Saccharicrinis fermentans DSM 9555 = JCM 21142: one gene and its partner. The protein of the gene in region 1 interacts with the protein of each later gene in a pairwise test. Links are inferred from orthologs where the notes say so. Each region holds a gene or a part of one and is shown in the gene's direction. Other genes may lie near its edges.

Region 1 (10,396 bases):
TCAATAATATTGAGAAATGCATCAATCGCGTTGGGTTGAAGTTAAATGATTTGATACTGGAGCCGATGGCTTCGGCACGTTCGGTGCTTACTGCTGAAGAAAAAGAAGCAGGGGTGGTGCTGGTAGATATAGGTGGAGGAACCACTGATGTGGCCGTGTTTTATGACGGCGTGATCCAGCATACAGCTGTTATTCCCTTTGGAGGTAATGTGGTGACCTCCGATGTGAAAGAAGGTTGTGCTGTGTTGCAAAAACAAGCAGAGTCATTGAAGACTCAGTTTGGATCTGCTTTGGGAGATTTGGAACGTGAAGATATGGTGGTTACCATACCTGGTATTGAAGGATGGGAACCTAAAGAGATATCTTTTAAGTCACTGGCCTATATTATTCAGGCTCGGATGGAAGAGATTGTAGACTACGTGATGTATCAGATAGAGTGTTCTAAGCTTTATGATAAGCTGGGTGCTGGTATTGTGATTACCGGAGGGGGTGCTTTATTGAAAAATTTGCCTCAATTGGTTAAGTTCCGTACAGGACTGGAGGTACGTATAGGTATCCCCAATAAGTATCTGGTGGATAGTCAAATTGATGAAGTAAGCAAGCCCATCTATTCAACCAGTATTGGACTGTTGTTGAGTGCTATGGATAATCCAATAAAAAAAGTGGTCGAACAGAAGTTGTTTGATGATGATTTACAGGAGGATGAGGCGATGACAAAAAAAGCGGCTTCGCAGCCTCGAAAAGAGAAAAAACGTAGAGAAAAGCCTGAATATACAACAGGTGACCTGTTTGGTAGTTTTAAGAAAACCATTGCAGGTATATTTGATGAGAAGGATGTGGAAATGTAAATAGGGTGCTGCTGTTGGCATGTGGCTAATGGCGCAGACCTGTGCATATTATTTATCTTGTAATTATGTCTCCCTGCCTTTTTGCGGCGGGATATTTAAAAAGCAACAACATGAGTGAGGAGTTAATGAATTTCGATATACCTCAAAACCGTGATTGTATTATTAAAGTTATTGGAGTTGGAGGTGGTGGCAGCAATGCGGTAAATCACATGTTCAATCAGGGTATTAAAGATGTGAACTTTATGGTGTGTAACACTGATGAGCAAGCATTGGAAAATAGTCCTGTGCCTATTAAAATACAGCTTGGGGAGTCGCTTACAGAGGGGCGTGGAGCTGGTAATAAGCCAGAGAAAGGAAAGCAGGCTGCCATAGAGAATATTGGAGAGGTTGAAAAAGTATTGCAGGATAATACTAAAATGGTATTTATCACCGCAGGTATGGGGGGAGGAACAGGAACAGGTGCTGCTCCCATAATAGCTAAAGCGGCTAGAGATATGGGTATACTTACCGTTGGTATTGTTACCATACCATTTAAATTTGAAGGCAAATTGCGGATCAATCAGGCTTTGGATGGTATTGCTGAGATGGAGAAGAATGTGGATTCGTTGTTGGTTATCAATAATGAGAAGCTGCGCGAGATGTATGGTGACCTGAAATTATCCAATGCTTTCTCCAAAGCCGATGATGTACTATCTACTGCTGCTAGAGGGATAGCAGAAATTATTACTGTACACGGTTATATAAACGTCGACTTTGCTGATGTGGAAACAGTGATGAAGGATAGTGGAGTGGCTATCATGGGGAGTTCGTCGGCTGCAGGCGAAAACAGAGCCTTGTTGGCTATTCAGCAAGCCTTGGAATCACCACTGCTTAATAGCAATGATATTCGTGGAGCACAGAATATATTATTGAATATTACATCGGGCGTGGAAGAGATAACCATGGATGAAGTGGGTGAGGTGACTGATTTTGTGCAAGAGACGGTTGGTATGAGTGCTTCTATTATTTGGGGAACCGGATCTGATAAAAATCTGGAAGATAATGTAAGTGTCACCATTATTGCTACGGGCTTTAATACCAAAAATATTGCTGAGTTTTCGCAAAGAAATGAACCGAAAGTTCAACGTTTTGCTTTGGATGACGAGGAGGCAAAGATTGGTAAGGATGAGGAGGTGTTGGAGTTTGTGGACGATGAGCCTCAGGACCTGAATCAGGATGAACCGGAGGAGGGCGCTTCTAGGGTTATTGACTTTGACGCCATTGAAAAAGCAAAGGATGATCGTATTCATCTTTTTTATAAAGATACCGTACAAAAGAAAGTGGTAGAGGAAAGTGAAATGGATATGCCACTGGGCTACAGCCAGGGTCGAATATCTACTGGGGTGGGAGAAAGATTTTCTATTTCGCCGGAGGATATGGAAGATGACAGGTATATTGAACGTATTGAAAATGTTCCTGCCTACAAACGTAAAAAATCAAAACAGCTAGATGCCTCGGTGGAAGATGATTCTCGATATAAAGTATCTCGTTTTACAATTTCAGAGGGTAAGGATGGTAAGACCAAGATTGTACGAGATAATCCATATTTGCATGACAATGTGGATTAATCAAGGATACCGTAAATATTAAAATATATAAACAATGACATTACTTGAGCAAATAACGCAAGGTATTAAAACCGCTATGAAAGCCAAAGATAAGATTACATTAGAGGCTTTGCGCGGAATTAAAAAAGAATTGATCGAAGCTAATACTGCTTCAAGCGAAGATGTGACCGATGAGGCCGGATTGAAGATAATGCAAAAAATGGTGAAGCAACGTAAAGATGCTGCGGCTATCTATGTGGAACAAGGACGTGAAGACCTGGCTGAAAAAGAATTGGCAGAGGCTGAAGTAATTGCTCAATTTTTGCCTGAACAGATTACTGGAGCTGAACTGGAAAAACTGGTGAAGGCTATCGTAGAAAAGTCAGGTGCTACTTCCATGAAGGAGATGGGTAAAGTAATGGGTATGGCTTCCAAAGAACTGGGAGGTAAGGCCGACGGTAAAGAAATAGCCGACATGGTTAAAAAGGTGCTTCAAGCATAGTTTGACGCTATAATAATTTCGAATATAAACGCAGATCTCAGTTGAGGTTTGCGTTTTTTATTAAATAGTCTTTGTAAGAAAACTCCAAATACTGCGTTATTCTCATTTTTGAAACAGTCATTTACAATCAGTAAACTCCTTGGTTTCAAAAATATCGAAAGCCTTGTCTTTGAAGCTTTCTTATCAAAGACTGAAAAAACAGTCCTTTTCTTGCAGCCACTAAATACAAAATTTCTTTATTCCTCTTCATAAATTAAATACTAATTTAATTTATTCGTGCATATACGGCGGATCTCTACATCATGGAGAATCGAAGCTCCACGGAGCCACTTGTGAATTATCATTTGCAGGTAAAGAAGAAGTTATTCCATTGTGCATGGAAGCTAAAGTAATATAGCGGTGTTTCTGAAGTCTTTTTATCGAGATGGTAGTCTCTAATATTGGACTTTGCCAACAATCTGTTTAATTTTATTTTGTTGGCGATTTACACTGTGTTACAATTGGGCAATAGCCCAATCTCCCATTATTCATAATATACGTATATGCTTTAAGGCATTCATGATTTCGTTCCTCAATTCTGTTTCGACTCCAAGCATAGGCCATACTCTCAGTGGATTTTAATTTCAGCTGACACCCATCTTTTTTGAACTTGGTTCGGAAACTGTTTCAAAAAAAACAACCCAGTTGCTGGAGTTTTCTTGCAAAGACTATTTAAAATTCACCAATGTCATCGGTAATTATCATTAACTACTTACTCATCGCAAAGTTTGCGTCAAATTTATATTATCTCAGTTATATGTTAAAACCTAATAGCAATATCAACTTAATATGATAGATATAATTTTATCATAGCTATGGGCAATCTTATATTTAGTATGAACTCATAATATATTGAAGATTTATCGGTTGCTTGAGATTGGTATAAATCTTTTGAATAAAAATTATACTAAAAAAAATACAATATTTTAACAAAATAAATGTTAGATTTATGTAACTTATTTCATGCATTAGAATATAGTAGAAACGCAACAATTCATTATATTATTACATACACTTTTGTTATGATAATTAGTAAACTACTCACATTAGCTCTACTTTTTTTTGTATTAAGTGACATACATACGCAAATCAGGCCCATTTCATTTAATCATTTAAGTCTTCATGACGGTCTGCCTCACAACACTATTAATGATATAACTCAAGATAAACTAGGTAACATATGGATTGCTACTGATGATGGAGTTTCTTATTATAACAATAATCAGTTTAAAACATTTAAGTACAATAAACTCGATTCTAATTCAATCAGAAACAATCAGGTATTAAAATTACACATTGATAATAAAGGCAAATTATGGTTAGGAGGTAAAGTGTCGCTTGAGTTATATGATGAAATGACCGAAACCTTTCAGCATTTTTATCTACCTAACTTACCAATGCAAGAAAGAGTACATGTAATCGAAATTTACCAGCAAAATGATAGTACTTTGTTGATTGGTACTGATGGTGGAGGCTTACGTTGTTTCAATACCAATACGTATACTCAAAAAGAAGTGCTCCCTCTTGATTGTTGTGATAAAATTGGTCTCAGAGTTTCTGCTATACATATTGATGAAAAAGAAAGGATTTGGTTAGGAACTTTAGATAAAGGTTTATTTGTTTTTGACCCGAACAATAACAATATTAAAATCAAATCATTCTGCGCTAATTCTGAAATAAGAAACATTATAGCTTTTAAAAAAGATTACATATTAGTGGCAACTTATAATCAAGGATTGCTAAAAGTATGTACCCGCGACTTAACTCTAGAACCCTTTTTTAGTTCTAATGCTAATCAAGCTAGTCCCCAAAGGATATTTGACTTAGTAAGTAGTGAAAAATATTTATACATAGGGACAGATGGTGATGGTTTAATTAAATATAACTATGCAACAAAAGAAAATGAAGCATATAAAAACTATGGCACTAACACCAAATCAGTTAGTAATAATGTTATCCGTTGTATATTCAGAGATAGGGAACAAAATCTATGGTTAGGTCATTTTAACGGAGGTATTAGTTTAGCTCGAAATAAAAAATGCTTCACCAATCTAAACAACACCCCTCTAAGCAACAACTCCCTAAGTCATTCTGTTGTTACATCTTTACTAGAGGACAATGACCACAATATATGGATTGGAACGGATGGAGGAGGCCTTAACTTTATCAAAAATGGCGTTTTATACAATGCTAATAATGCAAATTCCAATAATATTATTAGCGATAAATTTCCTAAAAATATACTTGCTCTTTATCAGGACAAAAACTCTAATATCTGGCTTGGTTCATACCTACAGGGCATTTACATATATAACCCTAATGACCAGAGTATAAAAAGCTTTAATACATTATATCCTAAATTAAAACTTAGCAATAACGATATTCGATGCTTTATGCAAGATAGGTTAGACAAGTTATGGATTGGAACTAATGGAGGAGGTGTGAACATTGTTAACCTAAAAGATAAGACATTACAAATACTTAAAAAAGACACCAGCAACCTGAATAATTCATTAAGCCTAGATTGGGTTAGAACAATTTTTGAAGATGAATTAGGTTACATATGGATTGGAACAACATATGGATTAAACACATACGACCCCATAAACAAAACATTCCGCCACTATTTATATAATGAAAATGATTCTGGTTCAATATCAGGAGATATTATTTATTCCATCAATCAGGATGATGACAAACAAATTTGGATTGGTACAGAGGCCGGACTGAACAAGTACAACAGAAAAACAGATAATTTTACACACTACTCTGTAGAGGATGGTTTACCAAGCAACACTATTAACGCAATAATAAATACGCACAATAGGTATTTATGGTTAAGTACAAATAACGGTCTATCAAAATTTGGATTAAAGGATACCTCTTTTGTAAACTACAATATTACTGATGGGCTACTTTCTAACTCTTTTGTTAATGGAAGTTTTACTAGTTCGCATGATGGTAAACTATATTTTGGTTCAATTGCTGGTTTAAGCTACTTTAAACCCAAAGACATAAAGGCAGATACCATACAAATACCAACTATATTAACCGATTTCAAAATTCAGAATAGATCAATCGGTATAAAAGATACGATTAATAACAGAGTTTTATTAAACAAATCTATAACCTATACCGATACTGTAGAACTATTAAAAAAAGAAAACCTGATTACTATTAATTACAGTTCTCTTTCTTATGCTTATAATGATAAAGTTGAATATGAATATAGGCTTCTTGGGTTTTCGGATATATGGAATAATAATAAAAAAAAGAATTCCGTAACATATACAAACTTAAAAGCTGGAACTTATACTTTCCAAATTAGAGTTGTGGACAATTCCATAGAACATCCTATCCGTAATCTAACAATTATTGTCCTTCCACCTTTTTACGAAACAATTTGGTTTAAGCTAATTGCCTTAATATCTCTGATAGCGTTATTGAACTACCTGTATTTACTAAGGCTTAAAATATTAAAAAAAGAAAGGGATATACTACAATATAAATACACTATAAAAAAACAAGAGGCAGAGAAACAACAAATTTCTTTAAATGATAAAATAAATGATGCTCAAAAACAATACGAGAAAAACGAAATGGACTACAAAAGTGCACAGTTAATATCAACTACGGTGCTCTTAACACATAAAAATGAGCGGATGACTCAGGTAAAAAATAAGATAAGTACATTTTGTAAAGAGGCTGATGATCCTGCCTTAAAAGAAAATTTGAAAGAATTAATCAAAACAATAGATTCGGAATTCAAAGTAGAAGAAGATTGGGGCAGATTTGAAGAACATTTTAATAATGTACATAAAGACTTTATTAAACGTCTCAAAGAAAAATACCCTGAACTTTCCCACTCATATTTGAGACTTTGTGCTTATTTAAAACTTGATTTGTCAACGAAAGAAATTGCTTCTCTGATGAATATATCTCATCGGGGAGTTGAAAAGTCCAGATCACGTTTACGTAAAAAATTAAATTTAGCCTCTGAAATAAAATTAAACAGTTTTATAGCCAGTATTTAAATATACCCCTTTTTTATTATGGTAAAATATCAGGCCATACCTTTTGTCGCAGTTTTGTCTCACTAAAAAAAACGATTGTCGTAGTATTGTCGTAGTATTACATAACTTTCTTACAATACTTTAGGTTTATATTTGTCTTTAGATATTGCATGAAATAGACTTAGGTTTTTATGCAAAAAAGTTACAACAACATCGCATAGTAACTTTATTAAACCAATTATTATGAAACACAACTACAACTTAAAAATCATTAAATCAAGCTTCAGTATTATTATTGTTGTTCTACTTTCCTTAGGTTATTCTAATGCACAAACGCCTGTTGTGGCCAACGGAAAACTGAGTGTTTCCGGAGTAAATATGGTTAATGCAAATGGTACGCCTGTTCAACTCCGAGGCATGAGTTCACATGGGCCACAATGGTTCGGGAAATGCTATAACTTTAATAGTATTAACACTCTAACTACCGACTGGGGTATTGATATTTTTAGGTTAGCAATGTATGTTGAAGAAAACGGCTATACCACCAATCCAGACTATTGGAAACAATGGATAGATTATATGGTAGATATTTGTGAGCAACATGGAATATATTGTTTAATTGATTGGCATATATTAACACCTGGAGATCCCAATACTAATCTTGCTATAGCAAAAGATTTTTGGGACTATATGAGTAAAAAGCACAGTGGTAAAGAACATGTTATTTACGAAATTTGCAACGAACCCAATGGCATAGAATGGTCCAGAGTTAAGGAATATGCCAACGAAATCATACCTATTATTAGAGCAAATGATCCTAATACAATAATAATTGTAGGCACCCCTAATTGGTGTCAGGATGTTGATATAGCAGCAGAATCACCCATACAGGGCGACAATATTATGTATTCATTACATTTTTACGCTGGCACTCACCTATCGTGGTTAAGAGACAAAGCAATGAATGCTATCAATGCAGGCCTACCTATTTTTGTTACCGAGTTTGGCACTAGCCAAGCAAGTGGAGATGGAGGCCCCTACATAGAGGAATGCGATAAGTGGATGAGTTTCATGGAAGAAAACAAAATAAGCTGGTGCAACTGGAGTTTTTCTGACAAAGATGAAATATCTGCAGCATTAACTACCGGAGCTTGCAATTCTAATTGGAACAACACAAGTACTTCTGGAACATATATAAAACAAAAACTTCTTAGTCCCGCTGACGCATGGGCTAATACCGGAGGTAACATAGCTCCGGTAATTAACATTGAATCACCTAAAACAAATAGCTACTACGAAATTGGCGACAGCATTTTAATAACTACTACGGCGATTGATAGAGATGGGACAATTGATCATGTAACTTTTTATGCAAACAACTCAAGTATTGGAGTTAGTTCGCAGGCACCTTATACGTTAACATGGGTTCCCAATACAGCCGCACAATATAATATTAACGCTGTTATTACTGACAACGAATCTGCCCAAAATACATCTACAAACGTGGTAATCAATGTTGTAACCGAAATTATTCAGGATCCATACCCTAATGTTTTGTCACCTGCAAGTATACCCGGTACAGTATTAGCTGTTAATTTTGATACTGGAGGTGAAGGCATAGCTTACCATGATGCTGATATGGTAAATAAGGGTGTTGGAGGTATTCGCACTGAAGAAGGAGTTGATACTGAAGGAGGAGATGGAGTTGGTAACATAGGATATGTAGAAACCGAAGAATGGTTAGAATATACTGTTAACGTTATACAATCAGGAACCTACGATCTCGAAATGCGTTATGCATCAGAACCAGGCGGAGGCAAATTTCACTTAGAATTTGATGAAGTTGACAAAACTGGCCTTCTGAATGTAGGATCTTCTGGAAGCTGGGGGACTTACGCCAATATTGTATTTAAAAACATTCGTTTAAATGCCGGAATACAAGTAATGAGGATATATATAGATGCAGGCGACTTTAACTTTAGTAAATTAACATTCTCACAGGTTAGTGTGGAAGAAGTACCTGTTACAAATCTAACTTTAAGTGATTCCTTGATCAACATTGAAACTCAGCAAACCAGAACCATAACAGCAACCATTTCTCCTCAAGAAGCTACTGATAAAACTATTCGTTGGGTATCAAGTAACGAGTCTGTAGCCTCTATAGATCTTAACGGTACAGTAACTGCCTTAAGCCAAGGAGAGACTGTTATTACAGCCTACTCTTCTGCTACAAACATAAAAGACTCATGCCTTGTAATTGTTAATGCCAATAACGTTATCACGTATCTACTAAATATTAACACAAACGGAATGGGAGTAGTAAACTCCAGTCCGGCAAGTAACTCTTACCCACAAGGTACTATCGTAAAACTTATAGCAATTCCAGATACTAACTATCATTTCAATCGTTGGTCTGGCGATAGCAATTCCCTATCAGATACCATTAACATTATTATGGATACAGATAAATATGTGACCGCAATATTTACCCAAGATACCACTTTCAACGCATGTGCATTTAATACTCCGTTAGCTACACCTCTTGCATCAATTAATAAATCTTACAATAACATATATGTATTGGGTACAGGTCCAAATTTAGATAATATTACTAATTTTACGATCAATTGGGACTTAAATAACAATGGGTTATGGCAATTCTCAATAAGCACAAATAATGGAGAACCTGGTTGGTACAACAACTTAATTCCGTTGAGCATACAAAATTTCTCATCAGCAAATCCATCAATATCTCTATCAAACACCAATATAACTGGCCTTGACGGTGAATACTGGGTGACTACCGATGGAGATAACTTTGTAATGGCTCAAAAAACAGGAGTATTTACTATTTATTTTAGTAACAGTGACACTGCACCTTGTTTAAAATCAGCTTCGATAAGCAACACACCAATTAAATCAGCTTCATCACAGCTTGTTATATTCCCTAATCCAGCCAGTGATTATATAACTGTAGGAAGTGTTGAAAAAGGTAGCACAATAAGTGTCATAAATATGCGAGGACAAGTTGTTTTTAATAGAAGGGTTACTAAAAATGGGCAAGAAAGCTTTTCTATCAAACACTTAAATTCAGGTGGATACATTATTGTACTTAAAAAACCAAATGGAATGTCTGAAGCAAAGAAACTCTATATCAAATCTAATCAATAATTGCAACTATTGACAACAACTCGGTATTGATCACACTTTCAGTATTTTATTTGTGTTTTGTTTAGCATAGCCCTTCGGGGCTATGTATAAAACATCACAAACAAAAAAAACGAAAGTCTATCCAATACTAATTCAAAAGCCATCATAATTCATCCAGAAATAGAATTAATAAAGTAATGGTTATTCGTTAATAATCTAATCATAATTCACAGCACTTCAAGATAGCATTTGGTATAT
Region 2 (10,364 bases), 210 kb from region 1 along the record:
ACGAGGATTTGTTACAAAAAGTCTTGAGTGAGATCACCATCTCTTTTAAGTTTGATGCCCAAACGAAAGCCAACGATACTTATCTAAACGGTAAGTTAGTAGAAGATAAAATTAGAGGTTTGGATGTGAGTAATCATGTGAGTGCAATAAGCGCCTTGGGATTTGTGAGGAAAAAAATGGTTGAACTACAACAAAAGATGGGTGAAACCGATAGCATTGTAATGGACGGACGCGACATTGGTACCGTGGTTTTTCCCCATGCTGATTTGAAGTTGTTTATGACAGCCTCGCCGCACATAAGAGCAGAACGTCGGTTTAAAGAATATAAGGAAAAAAATGAGCGCATTAGCTTTGAAGAAGTATTGGAAAATGTAAGAAAACGTGATCATATTGACGAAACACGCAAGGAAAGCCCATTGAGAAAAGCAGCGGATGCGATTGTATTGGACAATGGAGAGATGAGCAAAGAAGAGCAACTCGATTTTATTGTTCGGGAACTAAGAAATAGAAAGTTGATTCAGTGAGGATGGTGCATATATGTTAAAAAGGATTCGTCGAGGATTTCTAACTTTTGTGCACAGCACCTTTCATAGCGTAAAAAAAATATCCATAAAATGTCATCTTTACACATCGAAATTGATCCTGCTTCAGGTTTTTGCTTTGGAGTTGTAAAAGCGGTAGAAGCAGCGGAAACAGCGTTGGAAAATAATGATATCCTTTATTGTTTGGGGGATATTGTTCATAATAACATGGAGGTGGAGAGACTCGAAAAGAGAGGGTTGAGATCGATAGCTGATATTGCTTTGCAAAGTAAGGTAAGTAAAAAAGTGCTGATAAGGGCACATGGTGAGCCTCCTGCTACTTATCAAAAGGCCAAGGATCTGGGCCTTCAACTGATTGATGCCACTTGCCCCGTTGTATTGAAACTTCAAAAGAGAATTAAAAACTCATGGATGGAGTTGAAAGAAAAGAATGGTCAGGTAGTTATTTATGGTAAGGCAGGTCATGCCGAAGTGGTTGGTCTGCTTGGACAAACAGAAAACGAAGCTATTGTAATAGAATCGATGGACGAGATTGAAAAAATCGACCTTAGCAAGGCGACACATTTGTATGCGCAAACAACCAAGAGCATTGATGAGTTTAAGCGTATCTCAAGCTATCTGAAAGAAAACATCAGTGCTCAGGTCGAGTTTAAGTCATATGATACCGTTTGCCGGCAAGTGGCCGGTCGACTACCAAAGCTCGTGCTTTTTGCCCAAAAGCATGATGTAATGGTTTTTGTGGGCGGAAAGAAAAGTAGTAATGCTAGGATGCTTTTTGCTAAATGTCTGGAGGCGAATCGCTGTTCGTATTTTGTGAGTGACGTGGATGAATTGAAAAAAGAATGGTTTAGTCCTGCTATAAGATCTGTTGGCATTAGCGGCGCTACCTCTACGCCCCCTTGGTTAATGGAAAATGTAGCCCGACAAATTAAAATGATAACAAAAGACAAATAAACTTTATGGGACAAGTTACAAAAGTGGGAGTGTTGACCTCGGGAGGGGATGCTCCGGGAATGAATGCTGCTGTTAGGGCAGTCGTGAGAGCTGCCATATTTAATAAGCTTAAAGTGGTGGGCATTAAACAAGGGTATCATGGCATGATTCAGGATAGAATGGAGCCAATGACTTCCAAGTCGGTAAGTAATATTATTCATCAGGGCGGTACTATTTTAAAATCGGCACGGAGCGAAGGGTTTAGAACACCCGAAGGTCGTAAAAAAGCCTTTGAGAATTTGAAAAAGAGTGGTGTGGATGGCCTGGTGGTGATTGGTGGTGATGGAACATTTACCGGAGCCCGTATCTTTAGTCAGGAATATAATATTCCTATTGTTGGTATTCCTGGAACCATTGATAATGATCTTTTTGGCACGGATTATACCATTGGTTATGATACAGCTTTGAATACGGTTGTTCAAGCCGTGGATAAAATTAGGGATACAGCCAGTGCACATAGCCGACTCTTTTTTATTGAGGTGATGGGGCGTGATGCTGGTTTTTTGGCGCTTCGTAGTGGTATTGCCTCAGGAGCAGAGGCTATTTTGGTTCCTGAGATAGATACCGATTTTAAACAGTTGTATACCTTTTTAGAAAAGGGATTTAATAAGGATAAGAGCAGTAGCATTGTTTTGGTGGCAGAAGGAGAGAAAATTAGCGGAGGTGCTATTCATGTGGCCGAAAGGGTGCAGAAGGAATATCCCGATTATGATACCCGCGTTACCATCCTGGGACATATACAGCGTGGAGGATCACCAACGGCCTTTGATAGAGTGACTGCAAGTCGTATGGGGGTTTCGGCCATTGAAGCACTGGTTGATGACCAAAAAAGTATTATGATTGGATTGGTGAATAAAGAAATTACCCATATTCCTTTTAATCAGGCCTTGAAAAATAAAAAGAAACTGAACCCTTCTTTGGTGGAGTTGACTAGTATATTGTCCATCTAATCCGGAAAATATATTGCGGATCTTTGTGTTCTATAAATACATAGTGGCTGCAAGAAAACTACTATTTTTTGTCTTTGATAAGAAAGCTTCAAAGACAAGGCTTTCGATATTTTTGAAACCAAGGAGTTTACTGATTGTAAATGACTGTTTCAAAAATGAGAATAACGCAGTATTTGGAGTTTTCTTGGAAAGACTACATAAGAAATCTTCCGGAGACACAGGCTTGTCGCCAGAAGGTTTCTTGTATATAATCAATTGTTGATGGCGTCCACCGGATTTAATTTACTGGCGCTATTGGATGGTATATATCCGGATATAATGCCCAGGAATATGGATATAAACAAAGCGCGAAAGATATTCCAAAAAGTGAGTGGTATGCTTAAGTCAAAGAGAGAGTTGGCTATCTGTATGATGATAAAGATTAGGGCCAGGCCTGTGGTTCCTCCCAGGAGACTGAGAAAGATGCTTTCAAATAGAAACTGCCATAAGATAAATCTTCGTTTGGCACCCAAGGCTTTTTGAATCCCTATGATACGTGTTCGTTCTTTTACCGATACAAACATGATATTGGCAATTCCAAATCCCCCCACTAATATGGCAAAGAATCCAATAAAACCACCCGCGATATTTAATATGCCAAATAAGTCGTCAAATTGTTTTTGGATAATGCTCATTCGATTGAGGGCAAAGGTATTGCCCTGCTGGGGTTTTATTTTTCTCTCGGCCCGCAATATACCTTCCAATTCACTCATTAAGTCTTCTGTGTTAACCCTCTCTTTGGCCTTGACTACAATAAATGGTTGAACGCGCTCACTGCGTATGTTAAAAATATTTTTGGCATACTGTATGGGTATGATAATGTTGGTGTCTAGGCTATTGCCAAAGATGTCTTTTCCTTGTCTAAGGATGACACCCACTACCGTTAACTGCCTGCCCGCCATCTTTATCCGCTTGCCAATGGGATCTGTGTCCTGGAATAGTTCATCTGCAATATCAGCACCAATAATTGTAATGTTACTTCCTTTACTGGATTCAAAAGAGGTGAAATAGCGTCCGCGGCTGATCTCAAAATTCCAGTTTTGATCAAAGCTATTGCTTACTCCAAGAACTTGGACCTTGTCGAAGGAATTAGCTTCAAAAATTATTTTCTTTTGTGCCGATATGGCAAATGTGGAAGAAGCGGCCAGTTGCGAATGACGCTCAATCACCTTTTGCTCATTGAGTGTGGGCAAGGGACGGTTCATATAACGCCACCATGGGTATTCTGTTTCGCCTTCCGGAGGTGTCCATGGCCATTTTTGCACGTAAACCACATTGTCGCCCAGTGATTGAATGCTATCCCGGATGCGACTTTCCAGATAATCTATTAAAGTAAATACCGAAATGATGGAGAATATGCCAATGGTAACCCCACTTAAAGTTAGAATTGTTCTAAGCTTGTTTGAAGTGAGTGCATTCCATGCAAAAAGTAAGCTCTCCTTTATAAATTTAAATACGATTATCATATCACCTTTTCTTATTCACCATAAAACTATCAAGAAAATTAATTACTACCTTGATAAATGTGCTTATTTTCTTAATTTTGCCCGAAGTGAAGCATTTTTACGTATTTATTTGTGTAACAAAACATATAAAGAAGACGTATCTATAGTTTCTACTTGAAAAATGCTTCGATTCAACATTAAAAATTTTCAATATCGTATAATATTTAAAAAATGAGTAGCTCAAAAAGAATAAAATCAGCGCTTATTTCTGTTTTTCATAAAGATGGATTAGACGAAATCATTCAAACGTTGGATAAGCTTGGTGTTCAATTATACAGTACCGGTGGTACTAAAACTTTTATCGAAGATTTAGGTGTTGAAGTAACCGCAGTTGAAGATATTACAGGGTATCCATCTATTTTGGGTGGAAGGGTGAAGACTTTGCACCCAAAAGTTTTTGGAGGTATTTTAGCTCGTAGAGATAATGATTCAGATAAAAATCAACTCAATGAATTTGATATTCCAGAGTTGGATTTGATTATTGTTGATTTGTATCCGTTTGAAGCTACTGTTGCATCGGGAGCAGCAGAACAGGATATCATCGAAAAAATTGATATAGGTGGTATTTCACTGATAAGGGCCGCAGCCAAAAATTTTAAAGATGTTGTAATAGTGCCATCAAAAGCACAGTATGACATGTTGGCTAAAGTATTAAAAGAAAATGATGGCGTTACAACGCTTGAGGAACGAAAAGCTTTTGCAGGGGCAGCCTTTGCAGTCTCTTCGCATTACGATTCGGCCATCTTTAATTACTTTAATCCCGATGCCGAAGATATGGAACGTATTAGCTTGAACGATGGTGAAGTTCTTCGGTATGGAGAAAACCCTCATCAGAAAGCTACTGTTTATAAATATAATAATACAAAAGAGGGCGCTTCGCTTGCCAATGCCAAGGTATTACAAGGAAAGGCGCTGTCGTATAATAACATGCTTGATGCAGATGCTGCATGGAAAGCTGCCAGCGATGCTTATCACTCCGTAAGTAATATTGAGCATAAGCAGGCTGTTGCAGTGGTGAAACACCTTAACCCTTGTGGTCTGGCTGTAACCCATGACATTACCAAGTCTTTGGAGTTGGCATGGGCAGGTGACCCAATCAGTGCTTTTGGTGGTATTATTTGTTTCACCGGAACAGTGACAGGGGCAATCGCTCAGTGGTTCTCAAAACGATTTGTTGAAATTATTATTGCGCCTGAGTTCACCGGCGAGGCATTGGAAGTCTTTGCAAAGAAAAAGAACCTGCGCCTGTTGCAGACACCTATCAAAAATGAAGTGACTGGAGAAAAACTGATTCGCTCTGTGAGTGGAGGTATTCTGGTTCAGGATGAAGATGAAGGTGTGGATACTGATTTTAAAAATGTAACGAAACTGGCCTTTGATGCTACTAAAATGGAACTGGCTAAGTTTGGTATTACCGCATGTAAGCACTTGAAGAGTAATGCAATTGCTATTGTTACCGAAGACGAAGATGGTTCTTTTTGGTTGACAGGAGCAGGGATGGGGCAGCCTAACCGTTTGGATAGTTTGCGTCACCTAACCATACCTCGCTTTAACTTGAAGGAAGGTGTTAAAATAGAAAACTCAGTAGTGATATCTGATGCATTTTTCCCATTTCGCGATAGCATAGAAGCGGCTAATGAATACAACGTTAAATATATCGTGGAGCCTGGAGGTAGTATCAGGGATGAGGAAGTCATTGAAGCATGTAATGAATTTGGAATAGCGATGCTATTCACAGGAAAACGTCATTTTAAACATTAAATAAATCCAAACCCAATGGGATTCTTTTCTTTTTTATCTCAGGAGCTTGCCATGGATCTTGGTACGGCCAATACAATCATCATTCACAATGATAAAATTGTGGTGGATGAACCTTCAATAGTAGCACTTGACCGCAGAACTGACAAGTTAATGGCGATCGGTGAGAAGGCGCGCCAGATGCATGGTAAAACACATGATAATATATATACTATCAGACCTTTACGAGATGGAGTGATTGCCGACTTTAATGCTGCTGAGCAGATGATTAGAGGGATGATAAAATTGATTAATACATCTTCCCGCTTATTTGCCCCCTCCTTAACCATGGTTATTTGTATTCCTTCGGGAAGTACAGAGGTGGAGATCCGGGCGGTAAGGGACTCTGGTGAACACGCCGGTGGCCGTGAGGTTTATATGATTTATGAGCCGATGGCAGCTGCTTTGGGTATTGGACTTGATGTGGAAGCGCCACAGGGTAATATGGTGGTAGATATAGGTGGTGGTACAACCGAAATTGCAGTTATCTCCTTGGGAGGAATTGTAACCAATAAGTCTATACGCATTGCCGGGGACGACCTAACCGCCGATATCATGGAGTATATGCGTCGTCAGCATAATATTAAAGTGGGTGAAAGAACGGCCGAAGAGATTAAAATTCATGTGGGATCTGCTTTGCCGGAATTGGAAGAGCCTCCAACGGACTATATTGTTCAGGGGCCTAACCAGATGACTGCATTGCCCATTGAGGTACCTGTGTCGTATCAGGAAATCTCCCATTGCCTGGAGAAATCTATCTCAAAAATTGAGACGGCCATCTTGAGTGCGCTGGAGCAAACACCTCCTGAACTGTATTCTGACATTGTGAATAATGGAATCTACTTAGCTGGTGGAGGTGCCTTATTGAGAGGTTTGGATAAAAGGTTGACGGATAAAATTAATATCCCATTCCATATTTCTGAAAATCCGCTGCATGCTGTTGCCAGAGGAACAGGAATTGCCCTGAAGAATAGACATAAATTCTCATTCTTGATGAGATAAGTTTTTTATAAAAGTATAGTATAACCCGGTTTGGAATGGAATTTTCGAACCGGGTTTTGTATTTTCATACAATAAATAGGATTTTATTGGGGTAATTCAATATGCTTATTAACAAAAAAAACTAACTTTATCGGACTTAAATCGTAGCAAATAATTAAAAGCAAGCAATTGCCTTAAAAATCGGAAAATATTACAACTGAATGAGAAATTTTTTAAGGTTTATACTAAAGCATCATTTTACATTTCTTTTTATACTACTGGAGTTTGTCGCTTTTGTTCTTGTTGTTTCGTATAATCAGAATCAACGTGCTTTGTACTTGAGTTCCTCATCTCGAATAGCTGGAGGTCTTTTTGAAAAGGTAGATAATGTGGAACAGTATTTTGCCCTTAAAGAGATTAACCAAGAACTGTCAAATGAAAATGCTTTTTTACGTAGTCAAATGCCAACTTCTTTTAGGCAGTCCAATGATTACTTTTCAATGGTAGGTGATAGCGCCTCCATGCACCAATATAAATATAGAGCATGTAAAGTAGTGAATAATACTGTTCGAAAGCATTTTAATTATGTGACCTTGAATAAGGGTACTAAGGATGGTATTAAACCAGATATGGGCGTGTTGTGTAATAGAGGTATCGTTGGTATCGTTATAAAATGTAACGATCATTACAGTACGGCACTATCGGTTCTTAACCCTCGGCTCAAAGTGTCTGCAAAGCTCAAAGGCTCTGATTTTTTTGGTTCGGTTAGTTGGGATACCAAATCTATATTGTTTGCTACATTGGACGAGATTCCGGAACATGCCAATGTGAGTTTGGGAGATCAGGTGATTACAAGTGGTTATTCTTCCACTTTTCCTGAGGGTATCCTGATTGGTACCGTGGATGAAGTGTTACATCCGGATGGTGAGAGTTTTTATAAAATTAAAGTGAAGTTGAGTACCGATTTTGCTAAACTGAGTTATGTGGAAGTGGTGGAGAATATTCTTCAGGAACAACAACAGCAATTGGAGGAGGATACAAAATTATGATTAGTCTGATACCAAGATATATATTTAACTTTTTGTTTTTTGTGTTGCTTCAGGTTCTTATCCTGAACAAGATGGAATTCTCGGGTTATTTGAATCCTTATTTATATGTTATTTTTATTTTGACACTGCCCTTTGAAACTCCAGGGTGGTTATTGTTGATGCTGGCCGGCTTATTGGGTTTGAGTATTGATGTCTTCTCTAATACCATGGGGATGCATATGGCTGCGTCGTTGTTTATGGCCTTTTTACGACCCTTTATATTAGTGCGCTTTGCACCACGAGAGAATTATGAACCCGGAACGCTCCCTTTGCCTTCGTATTATGGTTTTGGTTGGTTTTTTAAGTATGCTGCTATTTTGGTTTTTATTCATCACCTTTTTTATTTTGTAGTGGAATCTTTTTCCATAGAAAATTTTGTGACGATCATGGTTAAAACAGCAGGAAGTACGTTGTTCACACTTATAATAATGGGGGTTACCCTGTTGTTTACGTATCAAAAAAAACGAAGAATTTAAAGGAATTGTAACGTGGAAAATTTAAGTAGAAGAACCATAGTTATTGCCCTTATCTTTTTGTTCATTGGTGTTACCTTTGTCATTAAGCTATTTATTCTTCAGGTATATGATCCTTCCTATAAGTTCTCGGCAGAAAGTAATACCCGACGGGAGATCATTAACTTTCCAGCTCGTGGTTTAATTTATGATAGAAATGGAAAACTGGTTGTTTCGAACCAGGCTGATTATGACCTGATGGTTGTGCCCCGAGAACTTAAGCCTATTGATTCACTGGACTTCTGTAGGGCGTTGGAGATTGAAATGGAGGATCTCAGAGCTTTGTTTCATGATATGAGAAGTAAGCTAAAAAATAAAAAGATATCCTGGATAAAACCTTCCATCTTTTATAAACAGCTGTCGGCTAAACAATATGGCTATCTGCAAGAGAAACTTTATAAGTTTGATGGTTTCTTTGTGCAACGCAGAACTTTACGTAAGTATGAGTATCCCAATGCAGCTCATATTCTGGGTTATGTGGGGGAGGTAGGTCCGCAGGATATAGAACGGGATGATTATTATATACGCGGTGATTATCATGGTATAAGTGGAATTGAATCTACCTATGAGAAATACCTCAGGGGTGAAAAAGGCTATAAATATGTGCTGGTAGATGTGCATGGCCGAGAAAAAGGGGCATTCAGAGATGGTGCCTATGATATTCCAGCTGTGGCCGGTAAAGATATTAAGTTGACCATTGATATCGAATTGCAAGAATATGGAGAAAAGCTGATGAATAATAAAATAGGAGCTATTGTGGCAATAGAACCCCAAACCGGTGAGTTGCTCTCTATGGTCTCGGCTCCTAGTTACGACCCTTCTTTGTTGGTGGGTAAAAAACGAGCCAGTCATTTCTCTGGTTTAAGTATGGATACGCTCAAGCCTCTTTTCAATAGAACTATCATGGGGTGGTATCCTCCCGGTTCTACTTTTAAAACGATTAATGCACTGATCGGTCTGCAGGAAGGAGTGATCACTCCTCAGACTACTTTTGAATGTCATATGGGCTATACTGTGGGTAGGTTTCATTTGGGCTGTCACCACCATACTAGTCCGCTGGATCTGAAAAATTCAATATCTCACTCTTGTAATGCCTATTATTGCCATGTTTTTCGGGATATCCTCGATAATCCTAAAAATGCCTCTGTGCAAGAAGGGTTTGAGCTCTGGAAGAATTACCTGGTTAAATTTGGCTTTGGTTACCGCTTGGGAGCTGATGTGGCAAACGAAATTCGTGGGTTTGTACCTAATAGCAAATACTATGATAAGTATTATAATAAAAGTTGGTCTTCTTTAACGGTGGTGTCTTTGGCAATTGGACAGGGAGAGCTTTTGACAACTCCTTTGCAGATGGCCAATATGGCTGCAACTTTAGCCAATAGGGGAACTTTTTATACCCCCCATGTGGTGAAGGATATTGAAAATGATACCATAGCTGCTAAGTTTAGAACAATCCGAAATACCGGTATAGATACAGTGCATTTTGAGCCGGTTATTGAAGGAATGGAGATGGCCGTATGGGGTGGGCCGGGTAGTACGGCTACCATAGCCAGGATTCCGGGCATTAGTATTTGTGGAAAAACAGGAACGGCACAGAATCCTCATGGCGAAGATCATTCCGTGTTTATTGCTTTTGCACCTAAAGAGAACCCTAAAATTGCCATAGCTGTATATGTAGAGAATGGCGGTTTTGGAGCCAGATGGGCCGCCCCTATCGCTAGTTTGATGGTGGAAAAGTACCTGAACAAGGAAATAGATCCATCCCGTAAGTGGACAGAACAACGAATGTTAGAAGGAGATTTGATTCATGATGAGAAATAATTATGATAAAAAAGCGGATTGGGTAACCATTCTTATCTACATTGTACTTGTGGCATATGGTTGGTTTAATATTTATGCCGCTAACTACAATCCAGAGAATCCGGTATTCTTTGATCCGGGTAAGGAATATGCCAAG

What was found.
Region 2: the proteins of ftsZ (region 1) and CYTFE_RS0115665 interact in binary tests that used the Escherichia coli proteins (3 or more experiments, as listed by UniProt). The link is inferred for Saccharicrinis fermentans DSM 9555 = JCM 21142 from one-to-one orthologs.

Annotation. Positions count from the first base shown.
Region 1 is NZ_KI912107.1:3,637,654-3,648,049, reverse strand. The notes cover bases 380-3,206. They hold ftsZ (cell division protein FtsZ), read left to right. Parts: upstream 380-958; coding sequence 959-2,455; downstream 2,456-3,206. Other genes in these bases: CYTFE_RS0114790 (GatB/YqeY domain-containing protein), read left to right, coding at 2,490-2,936; ftsA (cell division protein FtsA), read left to right, coding at 380-848. Outside these bases: more of ftsA, read left to right, coding at 1-379; CYTFE_RS0114785 (ligand-binding sensor domain-containing protein), read left to right, coding at 3,914-7,009; CYTFE_RS28860 (cellulase family glycosylhydrolase), read left to right, coding at 7,232-10,159. UniProt on the Escherichia coli protein: Essential cell division protein that forms a contractile ring structure (Z ring) at the future cell division site. The regulation of the ring assembly controls the timing and the location of cell division.
Region 2 is NZ_KI912107.1:3,849,638-3,860,001, reverse strand. Bases 5,022-7,816 are described here. They hold CYTFE_RS0115665 (rod shape-determining protein), read left to right. Parts: upstream 5,022-5,805; coding sequence 5,806-6,828; downstream 6,829-7,816. Other genes in these bases: mreC (rod shape-determining protein MreC), read left to right, coding at 7,029-7,816; purH (bifunctional phosphoribosylaminoimidazolecarboxamide formyltransferase/IMP cyclohydrolase), read left to right, coding at 5,022-5,790. Also shown: cmk ((d)CMP kinase), read left to right, coding at 1-524; CYTFE_RS0115690 (4-hydroxy-3-methylbut-2-enyl diphosphate reductase), read left to right, coding at 615-1,496; pfkA (6-phosphofructokinase), read left to right, coding at 1,502-2,485; CYTFE_RS0115675 (ABC transporter permease), read right to left, coding at 2,737-3,990; more of purH, read left to right, coding at 4,201-5,021; more of mreC, read left to right, coding at 7,817-7,856; rod shape-determining protein MreD, read left to right, coding at 7,853-8,371; mrdA (penicillin-binding protein 2), read left to right, coding at 8,384-10,228; rod shape-determining protein RodA, read left to right, coding at 10,215-10,364. UniProt on the Escherichia coli protein: Forms membrane-associated dynamic filaments that are essential for cell shape determination. Acts by regulating cell wall synthesis and cell elongation, and thus cell shape.